DNA from 4 places in the Paraburkholderia sp. SECH2 genome. Region 2 is predicted to be linked to each of the others. Evidence: riboswitches for the same ligand, from Rfam matches in the RefSeq annotation. Region 2 holds a riboswitch; each other region holds the start of a gene.
The links. Region 2 has a riboswitch for cobalamin ahead of cobW (cobalamin biosynthesis protein CobW). Riboswitches for the same ligand answer to the same signal wherever they lie in the genome.
Positions count from the first base shown of each region.

Region 1: linked by a shared signal. The riboswitch ahead of cobG (precorrin-3B synthase) and the one ahead of cobW (cobalamin biosynthesis protein CobW) in region 2 are both predicted to bind cobalamin.
Region 3: linked by a shared signal. The riboswitch ahead of M0D66_RS35825 (TonB-dependent receptor) and the one ahead of cobW (cobalamin biosynthesis protein CobW) in region 2 are both predicted to bind cobalamin.
Region 4: linked by a shared signal. The riboswitch ahead of M0D66_RS20330 (CbtB-domain containing protein) and the one ahead of cobW (cobalamin biosynthesis protein CobW) in region 2 are both predicted to bind cobalamin.

Region 1 covers NZ_JALPRH010000005.1:98,572-103,676, reverse strand. Annotated here, with positions in the region: gene cobJ (precorrin-3B C(17)-methyltransferase) at 1-92, opposite strand, end outside; gene M0D66_RS11580 (precorrin-2 C(20)-methyltransferase) at 80-811, opposite strand; gene M0D66_RS11575 (precorrin-8X methylmutase) at 812-1,438, opposite strand; gene cobG (precorrin-3B synthase) at 1,431-2,900, opposite strand; cobalamin riboswitch at 2,993-3,172, opposite strand; gene cbiE (precorrin-6y C5,15-methyltransferase (decarboxylating) subunit CbiE) at 3,257-4,540, shown strand; gene M0D66_RS11560 (cobalt-precorrin-5B (C(1))-methyltransferase) at 4,540-5,105, shown strand, end outside.
Region 2 covers NZ_JALPRH010000029.1:91,809-96,913, forward strand. Annotated here, with positions in the region: gene cobO (cob(I)yrinic acid a,c-diamide adenosyltransferase) at 1-543, opposite strand, end outside; gene M0D66_RS38005 (cobalamin biosynthesis protein) at 540-1,097, opposite strand; partial or broken gene cobA (uroporphyrinogen-III C-methyltransferase) at 1,074-1,790, opposite strand; cobalamin riboswitch at 2,014-2,242, opposite strand; cobalamin riboswitch at 2,322-2,595, shown strand; gene cobW (cobalamin biosynthesis protein CobW) at 2,779-3,879, shown strand; gene cobN (cobaltochelatase subunit CobN) at 3,886-5,105, shown strand, end outside.
Region 3 covers NZ_JALPRH010000040.1:32,095-37,199, reverse strand. Annotated here, with positions in the region: gene M0D66_RS35850 (SIMPL domain-containing protein) at 1-154, opposite strand, end outside; gene M0D66_RS35845 (EVE domain-containing protein) at 352-810, opposite strand; RNA gene ssrS (6S RNA) at 902-1,083, opposite strand; gene M0D66_RS35835 (cell division protein ZapA) at 1,177-1,488, opposite strand; gene M0D66_RS35830 (ATPase) at 1,485-1,841, opposite strand; cobalamin riboswitch at 2,049-2,306, shown strand; gene M0D66_RS35825 (TonB-dependent receptor) at 2,397-4,301, shown strand; gene M0D66_RS35820 (iron ABC transporter permease) at 4,329-5,105, shown strand, end outside.
Region 4 covers NZ_JALPRH010000012.1:26,372-31,476, forward strand. Annotated here, with positions in the region: gene M0D66_RS20315 (VOC family protein) at 1-168, opposite strand, end outside; gene M0D66_RS20320 (ABC transporter substrate-binding protein) at 226-1,410, opposite strand; gene M0D66_RS20325 (CbtA family protein) at 1,790-2,536, opposite strand; gene M0D66_RS20330 (CbtB-domain containing protein) at 2,548-2,769, opposite strand; cobalamin riboswitch at 2,812-2,951, opposite strand; gene M0D66_RS20335 (histidine phosphatase family protein) at 3,006-3,605, shown strand; gene M0D66_RS20340 (hypothetical protein) at 3,643-4,083, opposite strand; gene M0D66_RS20345 (alpha/beta hydrolase) at 4,129-5,105, opposite strand, start outside.

The DNA of each region.
Region 1 (5,105 bases), on a different contig from region 2:
TGGCATCCGGCATACAGCATCTGGATACGCCGTGCGGTCTCCAACGCGCCCGCACCGAGAATCACGATCGCGGGTGGCGTCAACCTTGCCATTTTTCCCCCGGCACCACGAGCAGCGAAAAATACGGCGAGGCCATCGGATCGACTTCGTCGAGCGGCACGATGCGCTGATTGCCCATGGTCGCGCGTTCGACGTAAAGCGCACGATGCGCGAGCCCCAGTTCGCCGAGCACGCGCCGCACCTTATCGAAATTGCGGCCGAGCTTCATGATGACCGCAGCATCCGCATCGGCGAGACGTCGGCGTAGTTCGTCTTCGGGCAACACGCCGGAGAGCACCGACAGACTCTGATTGCGATACACCAGCGGCGAGCCAAGTACCGCTGCGCCGCCGAGCATCGAGCACACACCGGGCACGACTTCAGCCTCGAACCGGGCTGCGAGGCGGTCGTGCAAATACATGTACGAGCCGTAGAAAAACGGATCGCCTTCGCAAATCACCGCGACGTCGCGGCCCGCGTCGAGATGGCCGGCGACGACCTCCGCAGCGGTATCGTAGAAGTCGGCGATGATCGCTTCATACGACAGCGGCGGCTCGAGCGCTTCGGTCGTGACGGGATAGACGAGCGGCAGATGCTGTTGAGCGTCATGCAAATGCGCCTCGATGATGCTGAAGGCGTTGCCCTTCTTACCCTTCGCGACGAAATACGCGACCACGGGTGCCGCTTTCAGCAAACGCAGCGCTTTCAGCGTGATGAGTTCCGGGTCGCCGGGGCCGACGCCGAGTCCGAATAAACGTCCTTGCACGGTCATTTACTCGACCTCCGTCGCGAGCGCGTTCACAGCAGCGGCCGCCATCGCGCTGCCGCCGCGTCGTCCGTGAACCACGACGAAGGGCACGCCGCGGCTGTCTTCGGCCAGCATCGCTTTCGATTCGGCCGCGCCGACGAAACCGACCGGAAAGCCGAGGATCAGCGCGGGCTTTGGCGCACCGGCATCGAGCATATCGAGCAGATGAAAGAGGGCGGTCGGCGCATTGCCGATCACGACGACGCTGCCGGCCAGCTGCGGCCGCCACAATTCGAGCGCGGCGGCCGAGCGCGTATTGCCGAGTTCGCGCGCGAGCGCAGGCACGTCCTGATGCGTGAGCGTGCAGATCACGTTGTTGTTCGCGGGCAGTCGAGCGCGCGTGATGCCTTGCGCCACCATGCCGGCGTCGCACAGAATCGGCGCGCCTTGCGCGAGCGCCGTACGGCCCGCGGCGCCTGCGCCTTCGGAAAACTGAAGATCTTCAACGACGTCGATCATGCCGCAGGCGTGGATCACGCGCACCGCGAGTTTCTCGAGGTCGGCAGGGATACGCGATAAGTCGGCCTCCGCACGTATCGTCGCGAAGGATTGGCGATAGATCTCCTGACCGTCGCGAATGTAATCAAGCATCTGAGGGGCTCCGGGCCGGGTGTGCCAATGGGTCGAGCATATCGGCGGCCTGTTCGATCGTGAGTTGGTGCGCGACGCACGAGCCGAAACCCGGCTGGCCGTCGCGGCGATAAAGGTCGTAGGTGCCGGGCGCCGCGGCCAGCAGCGTGTACGGCGCGCAATGTGCGGCGGCGCATGAGCGCGGACAGCCGCTCAGATGGACGTCGACGCCGTCGGGCAGGCGATCCGCTAGAAGTAACGCGTCGGCTTTGGTGTTAGCGAGGCTTTTCGCGCAGCCTGTGGAACCGGCGCAGGCGATTAAGTGCGTAATGGGTTGTGCGGGATCGCAGGCGAGCCCCAGCGCATTCATTTCAGCGAGCACGGCGGGCGCGGCATCGGCAGCGATATCGGGCAGTAATACGCTTTGCCAGGGCGTCATGCGCAGCGTGCCGTTGCCTTGCTGTTGCGAGAGCGTGGCGAGGCCGCGCAAGGTCGTGGCGTCGAGGCGTCCGAGCGGCGGTTGGCCGCCTACGTGCAGCATTCCCACAACTCGCTGTGCGTGCGCGCCGAGTCGCAAAGTGGCATCGGCAGGTGTGGGGCGTTGCCAGTTTGCAAGCGATGTGTCGCGTGACAGCGGGAAATCGACGTACGTTTGAGCGTGCTGCAATACGGCGTCGATGGAATGCGCGGCGAGCAGGTGACGCATGCGCGTGTCATCTGGAGCGGCCAGATCGAGGAACGTGTGCAGCAGCGCGCAGACGAGGTCTGTGACTTGCGAAGGCAGCACGGCGGCGAGAGCGCCGGCGTAGTTCGGACGAGAATGGTCAACGGCGCTATGCGCGATGTGTTGGAAGGCATCGGAGTTCGCCGCAGCTGACGGGCAACCCGCCAATCCGAACACAAATCGCACACCGTCTTCGGCCTGCATGGCTGCTAGCCAGACATCGTGCGGATGATCCAACCTGGCAAGGCGCTCACCACCATCGAGCAGTAGCGCGAATTTCGGCGATAGCGCCGCGAAACGCGGTTCGGATTGCAGCAAGGTGAGCAGTTCGACGCAAAGCGGCCTTGTATCGAACAGCGCAAACGGATCGCGTCCGGCAGTCGGGCTCACCATCAGATTGCGCACATCGTCCGCCGAGGTCGCTACCAGCACGCCGGAAGCATCCACCGCACCGCCCGTCGGAATCGGCCCAAGCCCCGCATCGACCAGCGCCGCGATCAACGCCGCCTCATGCCCGCTTCGCACACCACGCACCTGCAGATTCGCGCGATTGGTCAGCTCGACCACACCCGCCGCATGCCGCTCACTGACATCAGCAATCACCGCCGCCTGCGCCGCGCTCAACTCGCCTCCGGGCAATTTAATCCGGCAAATCCCCCCATCACGCGCCGCGACGATGCGCAGCAGCCCCGGACACGCCGAGGGCCGCAGCACGAGAGCCGCGTCGGGCAAAGCAGTGGAGGGCGAAGCTTGATTCAAGACGGACACCGGGTTGAGCGTCGCGCGACGGCCCGAGCAAGCCGCAAAGCGGCCCTTGCTACGGCATCGGTACACCCCGCCCGATGTAGGCTGGCACGAACAGTCTGGCCGGCAGGTCTCCTGGCTGGCAGGTCATGGTCCGCCGCGGCCTTCCCGGTCGAACCAGTGGCGCGGAGCGCAGGCGGACTCGCTGCATACAGTTGCGGGGGCAGCCACAGCGACACTGTGTTCCCTCTTCGGCCCCGAAGGGCACCGGCGGCTGTATTATGCCTTTTTTCGAACAGTACAACGAGGCTGGACGCTTTGATCGGCGTGGCACAGCGGATTATTTGAAGATACAGAAAGAGGATGGATGCATGCCGGCGTGGCTGACCGTGGTGGGCATAGGCGATGACGGCTTCGCCGGCTTGGGGAGGCCCGCGCGGCGCGCTTTGCTGGAAGCGTCGGTGGTTTATGGCGGTGAACGTCATCTGGCGATGCTGCCCGCGCGCCTCGCCGCGCGCCGTGCGGCATGGCCGAAGCCGTTCGATCTCGCGCCTTTGCTGGCGGAGCGGACAGGGCCCGTGTGTGTGCTGGCGAGTGGCGACCCGATGCTGTTCGGCGTCGGCGCAACGCTCGCGCGGCACTTGCCGGCAGGGGAGTTGCGGGTGCTGCCCGCGCCCTCGTCGTTGTCGCTGGCGGCCGCGCGGCTTGGCTGGCCGTTGCAGGATGTCGCCACGGTTTCGCTGGTGGGAAGGCCGTTGCCGACGCTGAATGCTCATTTGCACGACGGCGCGCGCGTCTTCGTGCTGAGTGCCGACGGGCGTACGCCTGCCGCGCTGGCCGAACTGTTGAATGCACGCGGTTTCGGCGCGACGCGGATGACCGTGCTGGAACATCTGGGCGGTGATCTGGAGCGGTGCATAGATGGCCGCGCGCACCAGTGGCCCGCAGGGGAAGTGGCGGCGCTGAACCTGATCGCGCTTGAATGCCGCGCAACGGAAGGCGCGCCGCGTTTGCCGCTGACCGTCGGCTTGCCTGACGACGCCTTTCGCCACGACGGTCAGTTGACCAAGCGCGACGTCCGCGCGATTACGCTGGCGCGCCTCGCGCCGACGCCCGGCGAATTGCTATGGGATGTGGGCGCGGGCAGCGGCTCGATTGGCATCGAATGGATGCGCGCACACCCGACCTGCCGCGCGATCGCGATCGAAGGGCACGCGGAGCGGCAGCGCTTCATCGAACACAATCGCGATGCGTTGGGCGTGCCGGGTTTGCAACTGGTGGCCGGCCGCGCGCCTGATGCGTTGGAAGGTTTGGCTGTGCCGGATGCCGTGTTCATCGGCGGTGGCGTGACGGTGCCGGGTGTGCTTGACGCCTGCTGGGCGCGTCTGCGCGACGGCGGACGTCTGGTGGCCAATGCCGTGACCTTGCAAGGCGAGGCAGCGCTGGCGGCGTGGCGTGAGCAACACGGCGGCACGTTGACTCGCATCGCGCTGGCTGACGCGCAGCCGCTCGGCGGCTTCGATACGTGGCGCCAGGCGTTGCCGATTACGCTGCTGGAGGTTACGAAGCTGGCCAGCAGCGCGGACGGCACCTCAAGCACGAGCGCCGCATCCAGCACGTCCACCAGTTCAGCCGACTCACCATTCCATCCGTAATGCGCGAAGAAACGCCCGAACAACCCGCGCCGCTGCGTAGCGGCTACACGACCGGCAGTTGCGCCACCGCGACGTCGCTCGCGGCCGCGCGTCTGTTGCTCGCGGGTATCGTCAGCGAGGTCGCGGAGATCGTGTTGCCGAAGGGCCGGCTCGTGCCGATGCCACTGGTGTTCTGCCGCCTGACCGCCGATGGCGCGGAAGCCGGCACAGTAAAAGACGCAGGCGACGATCCCGACGTGACGCACGGCGCGATCGTATTCGCCCGCGTGCGTTTGCTTGCCGAACCGGGTGTGATATTCCGCGCGGGGCCAGGCGTTGGCACGGTGACACGCGCCGGCCTCACGCTGCCAGTCGGCGAACCAGCGATCAATCCCGTCCCTCGCAAGATGATGACCGAACATCTGACCGAACTCGCCGCGGAACATGGATACGCAGGCGGCTTCGAAGTAACGATTGGCGTCGAAGGCGGCGAAGCACTCGCACTGAAAACGATGAACCCGCGCCTCGGCATTCTCGGCGGTTTGTCGATTCTCGGCACCACCGGCATCGTGCGGCCGTTCTCGTG
Region 2 (5,105 bases):
GCGCATTTCGGTGACGAGGTCGGCGGCTTCGATCAGCGCGTCCGGCGCGTGACGGCCGGTCACCACCACGTGCAGCATCTCCGCGCGCCCGGTCAGTACCGACAGCACTTCGTCGAGCGGCAGGTATTCGTACTTCAGCACGGTGTTCAGTTCGTCGAGGATCACCATCTGATAGTCGCCGCTTTCGATCATGCGGCGTGCTTCGTTCCACCCTTTGCGCGCGGTGGCGATGTCGGCGTCGCGATTCTGCGTGTTCCAGGTATAGCCGTCGCCCATCGTGACGAAGTCGCAATTGGCGATCGCGCCGAGAAAGTCGCGTTCCGACGTATGCAGCGCGCCCTTGATGAACTGCACGACGCCGAGGCGCATGCCATGCCCAAGCACGCGCACGGCCATGCCGAACGCTGCGGTGGTTTTGCCTTTGCCGGTGCCGGTATTGACGATCAGCAGACCTTTTTCGACGGTGGCGCTGGCCTGCTTTTTCTCGTGGCCCTCGCGCCGGCGTTCGGTCATGCGTTGATGCGATTCGGGATCGGTCTTCATGGAAGGTCCTGTTCTTGAGTGTCGTTGTTTGCGTGTTCGCAGGCGAGGCGGGCGGTGGTCGATGCTATCGCGACGGTGATGCCGGCATGTACGGTTTTGCGCACGAGTAGCCGTGCGTTGGCGGTATCGGCTGCAAACGAGGCAACTGGGGTCATTGAGCTAATTGAGGCATGGGCCGCATCAGATTCGGTCGCCGCAGCGAGCAAGGCGCACGGCTCGCAGACGCCGTCTATGCCGAGGTGCTCGCGTGCGGCCGCCGACGGATCCTCCACGGAGATCGCCGCAATCTGCTCACGGCTGAACAGCTTCAACGGCAGCGCATGACGTGCGCAAAATTCGAGCAGGCCGGTTTCGTGGGCTTTGACGTCAACCGAGGCGATCGCGCTGATTTCGTCGAATGAATGCGAGCCGAGCGTGGCGCGCACAGCCGTTTCGATTTCCTCGGCGGAGCTGTGCAAACGACAACCGATGCCGACGGTTAGCGTTTTCCTTGCGTGGCGCTGGGATTCGCTGCCGACTTTCACCGCATCCCGCGCCAAAGCCAGCGACGCCACACCGCCGATCACCACGATCGCCGGCGACCCGAGCCCGGCGCGCGAGACCGTATCGGCGAACTCGCCGAGCCGCGCGAGCGCATGCCGTTGCTCGGGGCGCGTGGCCGATTCGATCGCGGCGCACGGCGTATCGGCGCTCATCCCGGCTGCGAGCAATGTGTCGACGATTTCGTTCAGTCGCCGCATGCCCATGTAAATCACCAGCGTCATTCGCGTAGCGACGAGCGCGGCCCAGTCCGGCTCGCCGCTGCCGGCGCCGTGTCCGGTGACGAACACCACGCCTTGCGCGTGATCGCGATGCGTCACAGGAATGCCGATTGCCGCGGGCGCCGCAATCCCGGCGGTGATGCCGTTGATCACGTCGACGCTAATGCCTGCGGCATGGAGCGCTTCTTGTTCTTCGCCGCCACGGCCGAATACGAACGGATCGCCGCCTTTCAAACGGGCGACGCTGCGTCCCGCCCGCAAATGCTCGAGCATTTGCGCGACGATGCCGGCCTGCGGCGTCGACGGATGGCCGCCGCGTTTGCCGACATACACGACCAGTGCGTCGGCGCGCGCAAACTGCAGTACCTCAGGATTCACCAGATCGTCGACCAGCACCACATCGGCTTGCGCCAACGCGCGCGTCGCTTTGAGCGTCATCAGTTCGACGTCGCCGGGGCCGGCGCCGATCAGCCAGGCGCGGCTCATCGCGGCGTGCATGGCGCACGCCATGTCGTGACAAGCGGGAGCGGGCGAGGCGCGAAGATGCCGGAGGCGGCAGAAATTGAGGTCATGCGGTGCAACAGATTACGCGCAACGAAAAACGCCGCTCGCCGCGTTTCCCACAGGAAAACGCCAACGGCCGCGCCACGTCGTGCTTCAGCGCCTTCACATCCGTCCCTCGCGGATTCCGGCGGCCGGCAGCGTGACGTTCGCTGCCTCCGCGTCTGGCCGGTATCCGGGCTGGCGGCCTCATGCGTTTTGCCTTCCCGTCCGGATTCGTCGGACAGTGGCATCAAAAACGCATGCGCGATGCGAAAGCACCGCAGGTCGCTTACCGTTGCGGGGACAGCACAGGTTGAGCGCAGCGAGCGCGGCCTGTTTCCCGTTTAACTGCACATGCGATCGCATATGCGGGCACCAAACGCGCGCATACGATAGCACACGGCAGGCCGCGCCGGCACTGTGGAAAGGCCTTGCCGAAGCCCGCGTTTCCTTGACGGCAGGGGGCGCTCGGCCTAAACTCGCACGCACTTTGGTGCTCGTGTGCGCGCTCGTGCGCATGCAGTTAAACGGGAAACAGGGTGCCCACCTGCAATGGACCGGGTCAACCTGTGCTGCCCCCGCAACGGTAAGCGAAAAGCGGTGCGTTCTTGAGCGCCGCGGAGCCGGCTTCGATGTCCACGCGCAAGGCCGCGTCGGCATATAACCACTGGGCGAGAAACCACTCGTCCGGGAAGGGGAAGCGGCGCTTTCGCCAGCCCGGATACCGGCCAGACTACGAAGAACGACCATCGCGGGGATGCGGTGGCGCGTTCATGACCTCATTCTCGTTTCCAGTTTTTGGTTGCCTCGGCAACGCCGTTGTTCGTCCCCGTGTTTTGTTAATGTCGTGGTTTGGGGTATGTGCCCCGTTTGCCCGGCCTATACACGATGCCTCGGCGTGCACGAGCAACTCCTACGGATGGACCTCACGATGCAAACTCAAATGCGCAAGATCCCCGTCACCATCGTCACGGGCTTTCTCGGCAGCGGCAAGACCACGCTGCTGCGGCACATTCTTCAGCATGCGGGCGGCAAGCGCATCGCGGTGATCGTCAACGAGTTCGGCGAACTCGGCATCGACGGGGAAATCCTCAAGGGTTGCGGCATCGGTTGTGATGAGAACGGCGTTGAGGCCGAAGGGCAACTGTATGAACTCGCGAACGGCTGCCTGTGCTGCACCGTGCAAGAGGAGTTTTTCCCGGTGATGGAAAAGCTGGTGGAGCGCCGCGAGCAGATCGATCACGTGCTGATCGAAACGTCAGGTCTCGCGTTGCCGAAGCCGCTGGTGCAGGCGTTCAACTGGCCGCAGATCAAGAATAGCTTTACCGTCGACGCGGTCGTCACCGTGGTAGACGGCCCGGCCGCGTCGAGCGGCCAGTTCGCCGACAACCCGGTCGCCGTCGATGCGCAACGCAAGGCCGATCCGAATCTCGATCACGAATCGCCGCTGCACGAATTGTTCGAAGATCAATTGTCGGCCGCTGATCTGGTGATTCTGAACAAAACGGATCTGCTCGACGAAGCGCATCAAGCTTCTGTCGAAGCCATCATCCGCGAAGAAATTCCACCGCAAGTGAAGATCGTGCGCGCGCAGATGGGGCAACTCGACCTGCATACGTTGCTGGGTCTCGAAGCGGCCTCGGAAGAGACAATCCATCTACGCCACGACCATCACGGTTCGGCCGAAGACGCCGATCACCATCACGACGAGTTCGATTCGGTGGTGGTGCACGCGAATGTTTCGTCGCGCGAAGCTGTGATCGCCGCGTTGCAAGGGCTCGTCGAAACCAACACGATTTACCGCGTCAAAGGTTTCGCGGCGCTGCCGGGTGCGGCGATGCGTCTGGTGATACAGGGCGTGGGCCGCCGATTCGATAGTTACTTCGACCGGCGCTGGCAAGCGGGTGAAACGGGCGCCGAGCAACAAAGCCGCTTTGTGCTGATCGGCGAAGACCTCGACCAGGCCGCGTTGCAACAGGCATTCGACGCCGCCTTGGGCGCCGTGGCGAACGCTCAGCCGCAACAGGCGTAACCGGTCATGCATCTGCTGCGCACCACGCCGGGCGGTTTTGTCGACGATACACAGGGCGTGATCCGGATCGATCAGCAGCCCGCCGATATCGTGGTGCTCAGTTCCGCGGATACCACGCTGTCATTGCTCGCGAGCGTGTTTCCGCGTCTGGGCGAGGGTTTTCCGAGCGTGCGGCTTGCGAACGTCACGTATTTACGGCAACCGGCTTCGGTCGATTTCTATGTCGAAGACGTGTTGCAGCATGCGCGTGTCGTGGTGGTCGATCATCTCGGCGGCGAGGCGTACTGGCCGTACGGCATCGAGCAGGTGGTCGCTCTCGCCGAGCGCAAGCAGCAGACGCTCGCGATGTTCTCCGGCGATCTGCAGGAAGACCCGAATCTGCTGGCGCGCAGCACCGCCGACGCCGAACTGTGTCATCAGCTATGGCGCTATCTGCGTGAAGGCGGCCCGCAGAATGCCGAGGCCTTCCTGCGTTTTATCGCGTACCGCTCGCTTGGCTGGGGGCGCGAGCCCGCGCTGCCGCGCGCGTTGCCTGCCGCGACGCTCTACCATCCCGAACGGGACACGCCGACCATTGCCGACTGGCAGGCGCGCTGGCGGGAGGGTGCACCGGTTGCCGCGATTCTGTTCTACAAGGCGCATCTGCAGGCGGCCAACACAGCGGTGTTCGACGCCCTGATCGATGCGCTCGAAGCACAAGGCCTGAATCCGTTACCGATCGCAATTACTTCGCTTAAAGACGCGATGAGCCGCGACGTCGTACAGCAGTTGTGCGCGCAACATGATGTCGCGCTGGTGCTGAATACAACCGCATTCGCCGCGTCTGCTATCGACGACCCCGAGCCGCTCGCGCTCGCCGGTGACGCGCCGGTGCTCCAGGTGATCCTTAGCGGCGGTAATCGTGAAGATTGGGTCAAGGACAATCAGGGGCTCAACTCGCGCGATATCGCCATGCATATCGCGCTGCCGGAAGTGGACGGCCGCATCATCACGCGGGCGATCAGCTTCAAGGGGCTCGCCTATCGTTGTCCGCATACCGAAGTCGATGTGGTCCGCTACCAACCGGACCTCGAACGCGTCGGCTTTCTGGCCGAACTGAGCCGCCGCTGGTGCCGCCTGCGCACGCTCGATAACGCGGACAAGAAACTCGCGCTGATCCTTGCCAACTATCCGATGAGCGAAGGGCGCATCGGCAATGGCGTGGGGCTCGATACGCCGGCCTCGGT
Region 3 (5,105 bases), on a different contig from region 2:
CTTCCGAGCTTGCTTGCGCATTCAGCGACAGCACGCCCGCGGGCTGATATTGCGTCACGCCCTGCGCGCGGGCCATGGCCGGCGTCAACGCGAGCGCAGCAGGTGCGGCGCATATGAGAGCGAGAGCGAGTGCACGTGCGGTGTTTTTCGTCATTCTTGGACTCCTTGCTTGAACAGGTTGTGCACGATTGGAGCGAACGCCATGCGCGTGGCACAACGTTTGCGAGTCCGTTAGGCGCTTGTAACCTGAGCTTGGTTCCCTAATTTGACGTTTGCTGAACGTTTGTGTTCATCGGCGCACAGACATGCGCGTGACACAAGCGGCAACGGGTCACATGCGCGTATGCAAGGTCAAACAAGACGTTTGGTGATGAAGCGCCATTCAGCTTCGGTCACCGGTGTGATCGACAGGCGGTTGCCTTTGACGAGCACACGCATGTCCTTCAATTCTTCATGCTCGCGCAGCGCGGCAAGCGGAATCAAGGGGATCTTCTTCTTGAACACCACATCGACGAGTAGCCAGCGCGGCGTTTCCTGCGACGACTTCGGGTCGTAGTAGGAGCTCTTCTTGTCGAATTGAGTGGGGTCCGGATACGCGGTGGACGACACCTCCGCGAGCCCCGCAATGCCCGGCTCCGGGCAACTCGAGTGATAGAACAGCACACCGTCGCCGACCTGCATCATGTCGCGCATGAAGTTGCGCGCCTGATAGTTGCGCACGCCGGTCCACGGCAACGTGTGGTGCGGTGCCTCTGCCAGATGGTCGATGCTTGCTTCGTCCGGTTCGGACTTCATTAGCCAGTAGCGCATGAATCGAGTTGAACGTTAAAGGTTTGACACAGCAAAAAAATCGAGGCCCAAAGAAAAACGGCACCGAACCGAAGTCCGATGCCGTTTGAATAAGGTCCCCGCCTTAGCCGCTAGGCCGGCATCCTGAACCGGGAGTTCAGAATTGGTCGCAGTTAGCAGCACTTCGGGTACATCAGACAGAGTGACGCGCACACCCGTGCTACAAATTTCCACAACCGTGCACATGGCATTGGTTCAAGGAATATATGACCTTGGCGAACCAGGCAGGGAAGTCAAACCGATTGAATTCAAGACGTTTGCATGAATCTTTGTTCATGCATCTCGGTTGAATTCGCAGCCGATCTCAGGACCGGCTACAAGATACTTTTACATGCTGTACTGCTGAATCACAGTACCCAGTTGCTCGTTCATTTGGTGCATTGTACGCCGGATTTCTTCAGCGGGAAATGCTTCTCCGTGCCGCACGCTGCTTTGCAGCTTAAGCAGTTCTGATGCCAGCGACAGCGCGGCCATGACGGCAATGCGATCCGTGCCGCGCACGTTGCTGCCATTGCGGATCTTCGACATCTCGGCGTCGACGCGTGCAACCGCTTCAAGCAGCGCGCCTTCAGTTTCCGGCGAGCAGGCTAGACGATAGGGCACGCCGAGAATCGATACTTCGATCTGCTTGGTGGTCATGCATTTTCTCCATGGCGGGTGACGTCGCTCTCCGCTTCTTCCTCATGCGGCGCGGTCTCGAGCAGATCGAGCTGATTATCAGGCTCGCTGTGCGCGCGGGCCCGCGGCAATTTTTCGAGGATCGCATTGAGGCGCACCTGTGCGTCGTCGATCTTTGCCGACAGCGCGTCGCGTTCCGCCTGCAGCGCATCGCGCTCCTCGCGCATCAGCGCGAGTTCCGTGCGCGTGGCCTCGGCTTCGGCACGCGTTTGGGCGAGCTGATCTTCGAGCGCGAGCCGCGCTTCATTGTGGCGTTGGCTGATCGTGATCAGCTTGCCGATATTCTGTGAAAGTGTTTCGAGTTCGGTGAGCATCTGCTGCGTCCTCTAAAGACATCGCATTTTAGCGCGGAATGTCGCAGGTTCCGACAATTGTCTCGTTTCGAGACGTAACAACATCGCTTTGTGCCGGCTTTTATCGACCATATGATGAAAAACAACTCATGCATCGGACAATAACCTGCACTTAACAGAACAGTTTGCGCACGGATTAACCATTCTTGACGGACCCGAGGGCCGCTCCTAAACTGGCCGCACTTTGGTGCCCGCGCGCGCTTTTCCACAGTGTGCGCAGTTAAACGGGAAGCAGGGCGCGCGCTTCGCCTGAACGCGCCAACCTGCGCTGCCCCCGCAACGGTAAGCGACCGCATTCGTCATGCAGGTCGATCCTGATCGCGTGTTTGATGCTTAACACGCGAGTGTGCCACTGCGCGTCACGCGTGGGAAGGCGGGATCGATGTGTCGCCAGCCCGGATACCGGCCAGAGGGAGAGGCTCGTTCCCGCGCAAACGTAAAACAACGCGGGCGCCTCGTTACGCATCGGCCCGCGGGGAAGCGGGCCGCGCACGCTATCCACAGGAATGTCATCCCATGCTGTCCCCTATCGCTCGCGCGGCGTTGCTCGCCTTTGCGAGCCTGCCGCTCGTCGTGCATGCTCAAGCTACTGCTTCTTCTGCGTCACCGTCCTCGTCGTCATCTTCTTCTGCCGATACGGGGGCGAGCGGTTCGTCAGCCGCGGTGTTGTCGCCCGTTGTCGTGACCGCGGAGCGCGGGCCGCAACCGCTCGCCGATGCGATCCCGCAGACCACGCTGTTCGACCAGCAGGACATCGCCGATACGACCGCGACCGATTTGCCCGGCCTGCTGCAACTCGCGCCCGGCGCGCAAATCTCGCGCACCGGTGGTCCGGGTTCCACGACGAGCCTGTTTCTGCGCGGCGCGTCGTCGACGCAATCGCTTTTGCTGATCGACGGCGTGCGGGTCGACTCCGTGAGTCTGGGCGCGCCGCAACTCGCGCAGATTCCCCTCGACCAGATCGATCACGTCGAAGTGGTGAATGGCAACGTGTCCGCGCTTTACGGCTCCGGCGCAATTGGCGGCGTGGTGCAGGTGTTCACCAAAGACGGCGGCGACCATCCGCCGCGTTTCAATTTTTCGGTGGGCTATGGCAGCTATCACACGCAGACGCAGCAGGCCGGCGTGAACGGCTCGCTGGATAAAGACGGCAACACCACCTTCAGCATTTCGCTCGCGCGTTCGAAAGACGACGGCTTCTCCTCGCTCAATCCGTCGCAGGCGCCCAACGCGAATCCGAACGCGAACGGCTATCTGAACGAAAGCATCTCGGCTTCGCTGCGTCACAAGTTCAGCGACAAGTGGGACGCGGGCGCCACCTATTTCCAGTCGAACGGCAATAACAGCTACGACAACGCGTACGGTGTGCCGACCGATCTGAACAACCTCTACAGCAAAGTGCGCCAGGTGTCGGTGTTCGCGAACGGCAAACTGACCGACTGGTGGACCACGCACTTCATCGTTTCCGAAGGCGACGACCGCAGCGTGGCGAATACCAACGGCATCTACAACGGCCGCTTCGATACCGACAATCGCCAGTACACGTGGCAGAACGATTTTGCGCTCGCCGCGCAGCAGAAACTGCAGGTCGGCTATGAGCATCTGGATCAGAGCCTCGACTCGGATACATTCACTGCGCCCGACCGGCATGTGGATTCGGGCTTTGTCGGCTACACGGGGCGCTTTGGGCGCAATCAGATTCAGGCCAACGTGCGGCGCGATCAGTATTCCGATTTCGGCGGGGCGAACAGTTACTATCTCGGCTACGGTTTCGATATCACCGAGCATTGGAAGGCGACTGCAAGCTATTCGGATTCATTCCGCGCGCCGAGCTTCGACGATTTGTACTATCCGCTCAGCGGCAATCCGTCGATCCAGCCGGAGCGCAGCCATTCGATCGAAGCAGCATTGCAGTACGCGTCGAACGCGCTTGGCGTGATGCGTCTGAGCGCCTTCCAGACGCGTTATTCGAATCTGATCGACTACGAGCAGGTTACGCCCGGCATTTTTTTGGCCGAGAACGTCGGCCGTGCGAAGGTGCAGGGGCTTGAAGGATCGTGGAGCGGCCATATGGGCAAGACCGACGTGCGCGCGTCGCTAACGCTGCAGAATCCTGTCGACCTCGATAGCGATACCGATCTTGTGCGTCGTGCAAGACGCTTCGCGTCGCTGGCGGTAAATCGCAGCATTGCCGGGTGGCGTGTCGGCGGCGAGTGGATTGTCAGCGGCGCGCGTGAAGATAGCAGCGGCACGCTGGGCGGCTACGGCGTGGTGAATCTGTCGGCGCGCTACAACATCACGAAGGCATGGTACGTCGCCGCGCAGATCCAGAACCTGTTGAACAAGGACTATGAAACGGCCTACTCGTATAACTCGCCGCGGCGCGGTGCGTATGTCACGGTTGGTTGGCAGCAGCAATGACGAACGTACTTGCATGAGAACGTGCCGATGAACCGTAGCTCGAGCCCGATGCCCACGACCACGTTGCGCGTGATGAGCGCAAAGCGCGCCGCCGCGATCTGGCTCGTGCTCGCGGCGATCGCGCTGGTTGTGCTGATGGCATCGCTCGCACTGGGCAGTGTGTCGCTCGCGCCGGCGCGCGTGTTGGCGGCGTTGCTGCCGTCGCACGCGTCGCATGTGGCGTCCGGCGATCTTGCCGGCGAGATCGTGCGCACGCTGCGTTTGCCGCGCGCGCTGGCCGGCTTCGCGTGCGGCGCGTTGCTTGCGCTGGCGGGGGCGCTGCTGCAAGTGCTGTTGCGCAATCCGCTGGCCGAGCCCTACGTACTAGGCGTGTCGGGTGGCGCGGCGACGTTCGCGCTGGTCGCGATGATCGCTGGTTGTGCGTGGTGGATCGTCGACGCCAGCGCATTCGCCGGCGCATTCGTGTCGATCCTGCTGGTGCTCGGACTCGCACGCCGTGAATTGTGGCGGGGCGAGCCGCAGGATACGTCGCCGCGTTTGCTGCTGACTGGTGCGGTGATCGCGGCCGGCTGGGGCGCTGTCATTACCCTGTTGCTTAACCTTGCGCCGGACAATCGGCTGCGCGGCATGTTGTTCTGGCTGACCGGCGATCTGAACGGCGGCGCGATGCCATGGACAGCGCTCGCCGCGCTCGTCGTCGTGCTGATGGCGATCGTACCCGCTGCGCCGCGTCTGAACGTGCTGTTGCGGGGCGACGCCGCTGCGCAGGCGCTCGGTGTCGCGGTGATGCCGCTGCGCCTGCGC
Region 4 (5,105 bases), on a different contig from region 2:
GATCAGCTCGATGTAACTGCCGTCGGCGAAACCGATCAGCGCGTTATGCGTCACGCCATCGGCATGGGTGCCGCCTTGCTGCACGGTGAAACCGAGCGCAGTGAAGTTTTCAATGGTCTGCGTCAGATCGTGGACGCGAATCACAATGTGGTCGAGTAAAAGGCTCATGGCGCAAAAGTCGTGAATGTTGTGAATGTTCGGAGCGCAAGACCGCTAGCGGAACGCCTACTTCTGCGCAACCGTCGCCTTACTCTCAAGCAACGTCCACTTATCGTTCTTCACCACCACGTTGATGTTTTTCACGCCGATCACACGACGCGTCGCCGGATCAAAATTGGCCTTGCCGAACACGACGCTCGGAATGTCGTGCAGCTTCGGCAGCGCATCGCGCACGGCCTTGCGGTCAGGACCGCCGGCGCGCAGCGCATAGGCGGCGATGATGACGGCGTCATACGCATACGCGTTGAACGCGTCCGGCTCGCGGTGGTATTTCGCCTCGAAGCGTTTAACGAAGCTTTGCACTTCAGGCCCGGATTCACCGGGGAAGAAGCTGGTGTTCGTCGCCACGCCATTGACGGCCTCACCGCCGAGTTCGAGGAATTTCGGCGAATACACGGAACTGGCCGCAGCAATCGGCAGGTTGATGCCGCTCGTTCTCGCCTGGCGGGCGATCTGCGCGCCGTCGGAGTAGTACGAGATCAGCACGATGCCATCCGGATTCGCAGCGCTCACGCGCACCAGCGTCGCGCGGAAATCTTTCTCGGCCGACTGATAGCCTTCGGCCGCAACGACTTGCGCGCCGCGTTCATTGGCGGCTTTGACGAAGACGTCCTTGCTGGTGCGTCCCCAGTCGGTGTTCAGATAGAGCACGGCGATGCGCTTGAGGCCGAGCGTTTTCACGGCGAGGTCGGCAAGCAGCGGCTGCGCGTCGGCCTGGCTGACCGATGGGCTCCAGATGTAGTCGCCGCCTTTGGTGAAGTCAGGATGCGAGTTGGTGAAACCGAGTTGCACGAGGCCCGCATGCTGATAAATCGGCGACGCCGCCATCGAAGCGGGACTCGAGAAGTCGCCGAGTTCGATCAGGATGCGCGGGTCGTTGACGAATTTCTGCGCGATCGTGATGGATTGGCGTGGATCGCTCTGGCTGTCTTCGAAGACGTAGTTCAGCGGACGGCCGTTGATGCCGTTGTGGCTGTTGATCTCATCTAATGCAAGATCGAAACCAGCTTTCCATTGCGCGCCGTACTGAGCGTTCTGGCCGGTCAGCGGGCCGCTGACGCCTATCAGGATCGGATCGCCCGAAGGTGGCGCGGCGATGGCCGTTGTTGTCGTTATCGCCGATGCGGCCAGCAGCAGAAGTGCCGTGAGGCGAGTGGCCCACGATGGGCGCAGGCTTGATGGGTTCGACATGGCTCCAGGCTCGGTTTGCTTGAGATTGGAGTGAGTGTCGGATGTGCCCCGGCTTCGGGCAACCAAGCGATTTGCATAACGTTATGCAGCCATGGCACTTGTCCACAGAAAATGTTCATAGGGTTGTTGATAACAACGGGGCATCGTACCTAAGTGCTTGACGCAGATCGGTTTGTTGCTTGCGGTGCGGGGAGACGCAGCGATGATCGCCGACACGGTTGGCGCGGAGCGGCGCATTGCAGAGGGGTGGCTTATCCACAGAAAACGTTCACAAGCCTGTGGATAACATTCCGGCAAACGCGCCAAGTACTTGATGTATTTGGCTTCTCTCGCGCTGCACGTCGGCGTGACCGCGGCTCGCACGGTCACGCCGTTCACATCAAAGGTAAGCAGACTTCGCGGCGCTGCGGCTCGCGGGAGCCAGCAATTTGCTGCGCTCAACGAGCGCGCCGAACAGCAGTCCAACGGTCGTCCACATAATCACCTGCATGCCGATGGCCGCGACGCGGAATTTCCACAACAGCACCGCCGGGAAAGCCGCCGGCACTTCGTTGATCGTCGGCATCGACAGTTGCACGGCCGCAATGATCGCAACGAACACCACGCCCGCCACGATCGAACCATTCCATGCGCCCAACTTCAGTGCCGCGCGGCGTCGAACCTTCAGCGAAAACACCATTGCAGCCAGCGAGATCGCAATCATCAGGAAGAACAAGCCGGTCCGCATCCCGATCGTCTCGGGGTCGCCCACCGAGGGTGGATTCGCCGGGTACTTGATGTTCGGGACAATCACCAGCGTGATAAACGCGCCAAGCGCGAGCCATGCGGACAACGCGCGCGCACTCAGCGTACCGACGCGGCCATACGCATACGCGAACACCAGCGAGAACAGCCCACCGAACGCGGCGCCGTACGTCACCACGCCCGTCAACAGTCCGAGACCCGCCTGGGTGCCGCGGCTCACCAGTTCGGGTTCGGGCGCTTCGCCTTTGGCGGCGTCGGCCTTTTCCTCGAAGGAAATCGCCTGATCGACCTGCGGTTCGCCCACCAATCTCGCGAAGCCGAACGTGAGCAATCCCGCGGCGATGCCTGCAAGCATCCCGCGTACCAACAATTTACCGACCATGTTCGACTCCGTTAGTGGCAGGGAAAGCCGAGCAGATGGCGGCCGTCGTGCACGAATTCGTGCACATACATGCCGGGCACCAGCGACGTGGCGCCCTGCTCCGCACCAACGAAATACAGCGCGAGCAACAGCAGCAAGCCGCCGAACACGACCCAAGGCAGCAGTTCACGCAGCGGAATCGGCGTGGGTTGGGCGACGGGCTGTGTCGTGGAATCGAAAACAGCGTTGGACATAATGGACATCTCCTGGGGGTAACGCGCCCCGATAGTCGATTGAAGAGGGATGGTGCGAAGCTCAGGTCTGGCTTTCGGCTCATGAATGCCGATTACAGTGGCGCGACCGCGCCGGGCTCTCACCGGCTTCCGTGCTTCGCAGTGACGCTATTCTACGCGCTAAACTTTGCCTCCCGGCAATGCAAAGCATGTACGCGGCGTCCCGCTCTAGTCCGGTCTTTATGGAAATCAATTGAATGGACATACGGCTGTTACTGATCAGCCACGCATCGACCGCGGCGATGCGCGCGGGCCGCTTCCCTGCCGACGACCCGCTCGACGCACGCGGCCTCGCCGAAGCCGCCGCCGCACGAGCGCGTCTGTCGATTCCGGATGACGCGGCAGTTTTCGTCAGCCCTGCGGTTTGTGCGCGCGACACGGCGTCGGCCTTGGGGCTCGGTGCCGCGGCGTCGGTCGACGAGCGGCTGGCAGATATGGACTACGGCCTGTGGCACGGCCGCCGCCTTGCCGATCTCGCGGTCGAAGCACCACACGACCTCGCCGCATGGACACACGATCCCGACACGGCCGCGCACGGCGGCGAGTCGTTCAGTCAACTCGTGAAGCGGGTGGGACAGTGGCTCGATGCGCTAAACGGTGCGTTGAGCGAGGACGTCATACAAGGCAACACACAGACCGTGGTCGCCGTCACGCACGCGCCTGTGATCCGGGCCGCGATCGTTCATGCACTCGGCGCGCCGCCGGGCGTGTTTCCGCACATCGAAATCGCGCCGCTCTCGATGGTCGAGTTGCGACGCTCGCGACGCGGCTGGACATGGTGGCCAGCATCACAATAACGGCTACGCTCGGATAGTCCGAAACGCACGTGCCCGCTCACTTGCCCGATACAACCAGCCTCAACTTGCTCGAATCAGCCCGCGTCAACGTGATATCGGTCCGTTTGGCGCGCGTGCCAAGATAAAAATGCTGACGTCCCGGTGAATTCTGATCATGCGTCGCGTCCGGCAGGCACGAGGCGATGTCCGCCGCGACACCCTGCAGCGCGTCCGCGCTCGAACCGGCGTCGTGATGCGGCGTCCACGTGCATTGATAACTCCCGCGGCTCGCCGAACACTGGGCGTCATCGCCGTAGGGTTGCGCGACGCCCTTGCCGTCATCCGGTGTCAGCGAAGCCAGGCCGTCCGGCGCCGCCGCGACGATCCGTTTGAGCGATGCACACGGGCTAGGCGCATCGTCAGCATTCGCGCTGCACGGCAGCAATGCGCCAAGTGATACAGCGGCGATCGCGGCCGCGAGAATTCGGGTCTTGTTCATGTCGGCACAGTCCTTTGAAAGCTGGCCTTATCTCCGTAGCACGGTTCATGCCTTGCCGAACAACGCCGCCAGCCCCTGCGCCGATGCAAAAATCCCCTTCGCGTCGTGCCCGACGCCGTCGATCACAAACGTACGATGCTTCGCAGCCCCTTCCGGATCCCGCGACGCCATATAGCGCGCGTAAGCCAATCCGCGCTCCAACCGATGCTCGCCTTGCGTCTGCGCAGCGCATGAACGGTCAAGTGCCGAATGCTGCGGATCGCAATCCGCGCCGCCGAGCAGCACGGTGACGTCACGACGCGCATAGCGTGATTCGAGCGCATCAGCGGAGCTCGAATCACCGTCGCTCGAAGCATAGGCCGGCAAATCTTCGAGCCCATACTTCCAGCGATTGAACGACGGACATGCCGTCGCATCGAACGCCACGAATTCACCTGATGCTGTCGGCCGCATCGCATCGAAGTACACGTACGACGAAGGATTCGCGACCACATAGCGCAGCGCAATTCCGCGCGCGACGAGCGGCGCCTCACCGCGCGTCACCACGGCATAGCGCTGCACCACCTGGCCACCGCCCGAATGCCCGGCGATCACCACCTCGGTCAGCGACGCAAACTGCTCACGCGACGCCAGCGTCTGCAGAATGGCGTCGAGCACATCGAACGAACTGAGCGGCGCCGGACCTTCGGCGTTGTCGCCGCCCATCCAGCTAGTCCATTCCCAATGCAGCGTGGATGGCGGTAACGCATGCGCGCCAACGTCGGCACTCGCGAGGAACTGCGGCACGATCAGCAGCGTATCGGCCGCATCGCCACCAGCCAGTGCGCACGCGCGCTCCGCCAGATTGAAGTACGTGTCCGCATTTCGCAGGCGTCCGTGAATCAGAATCACGGCACGCTTGACGTCATGCGTCGGCGCAAGCCAGTCGCCGTTCGCGAACACCGGCACGGTGCCGCTACCCGCAAGCGTCGCGACACTCAGATGCCGGCTCGCGACGACGGCAACCGGACGTTCATTTGGCG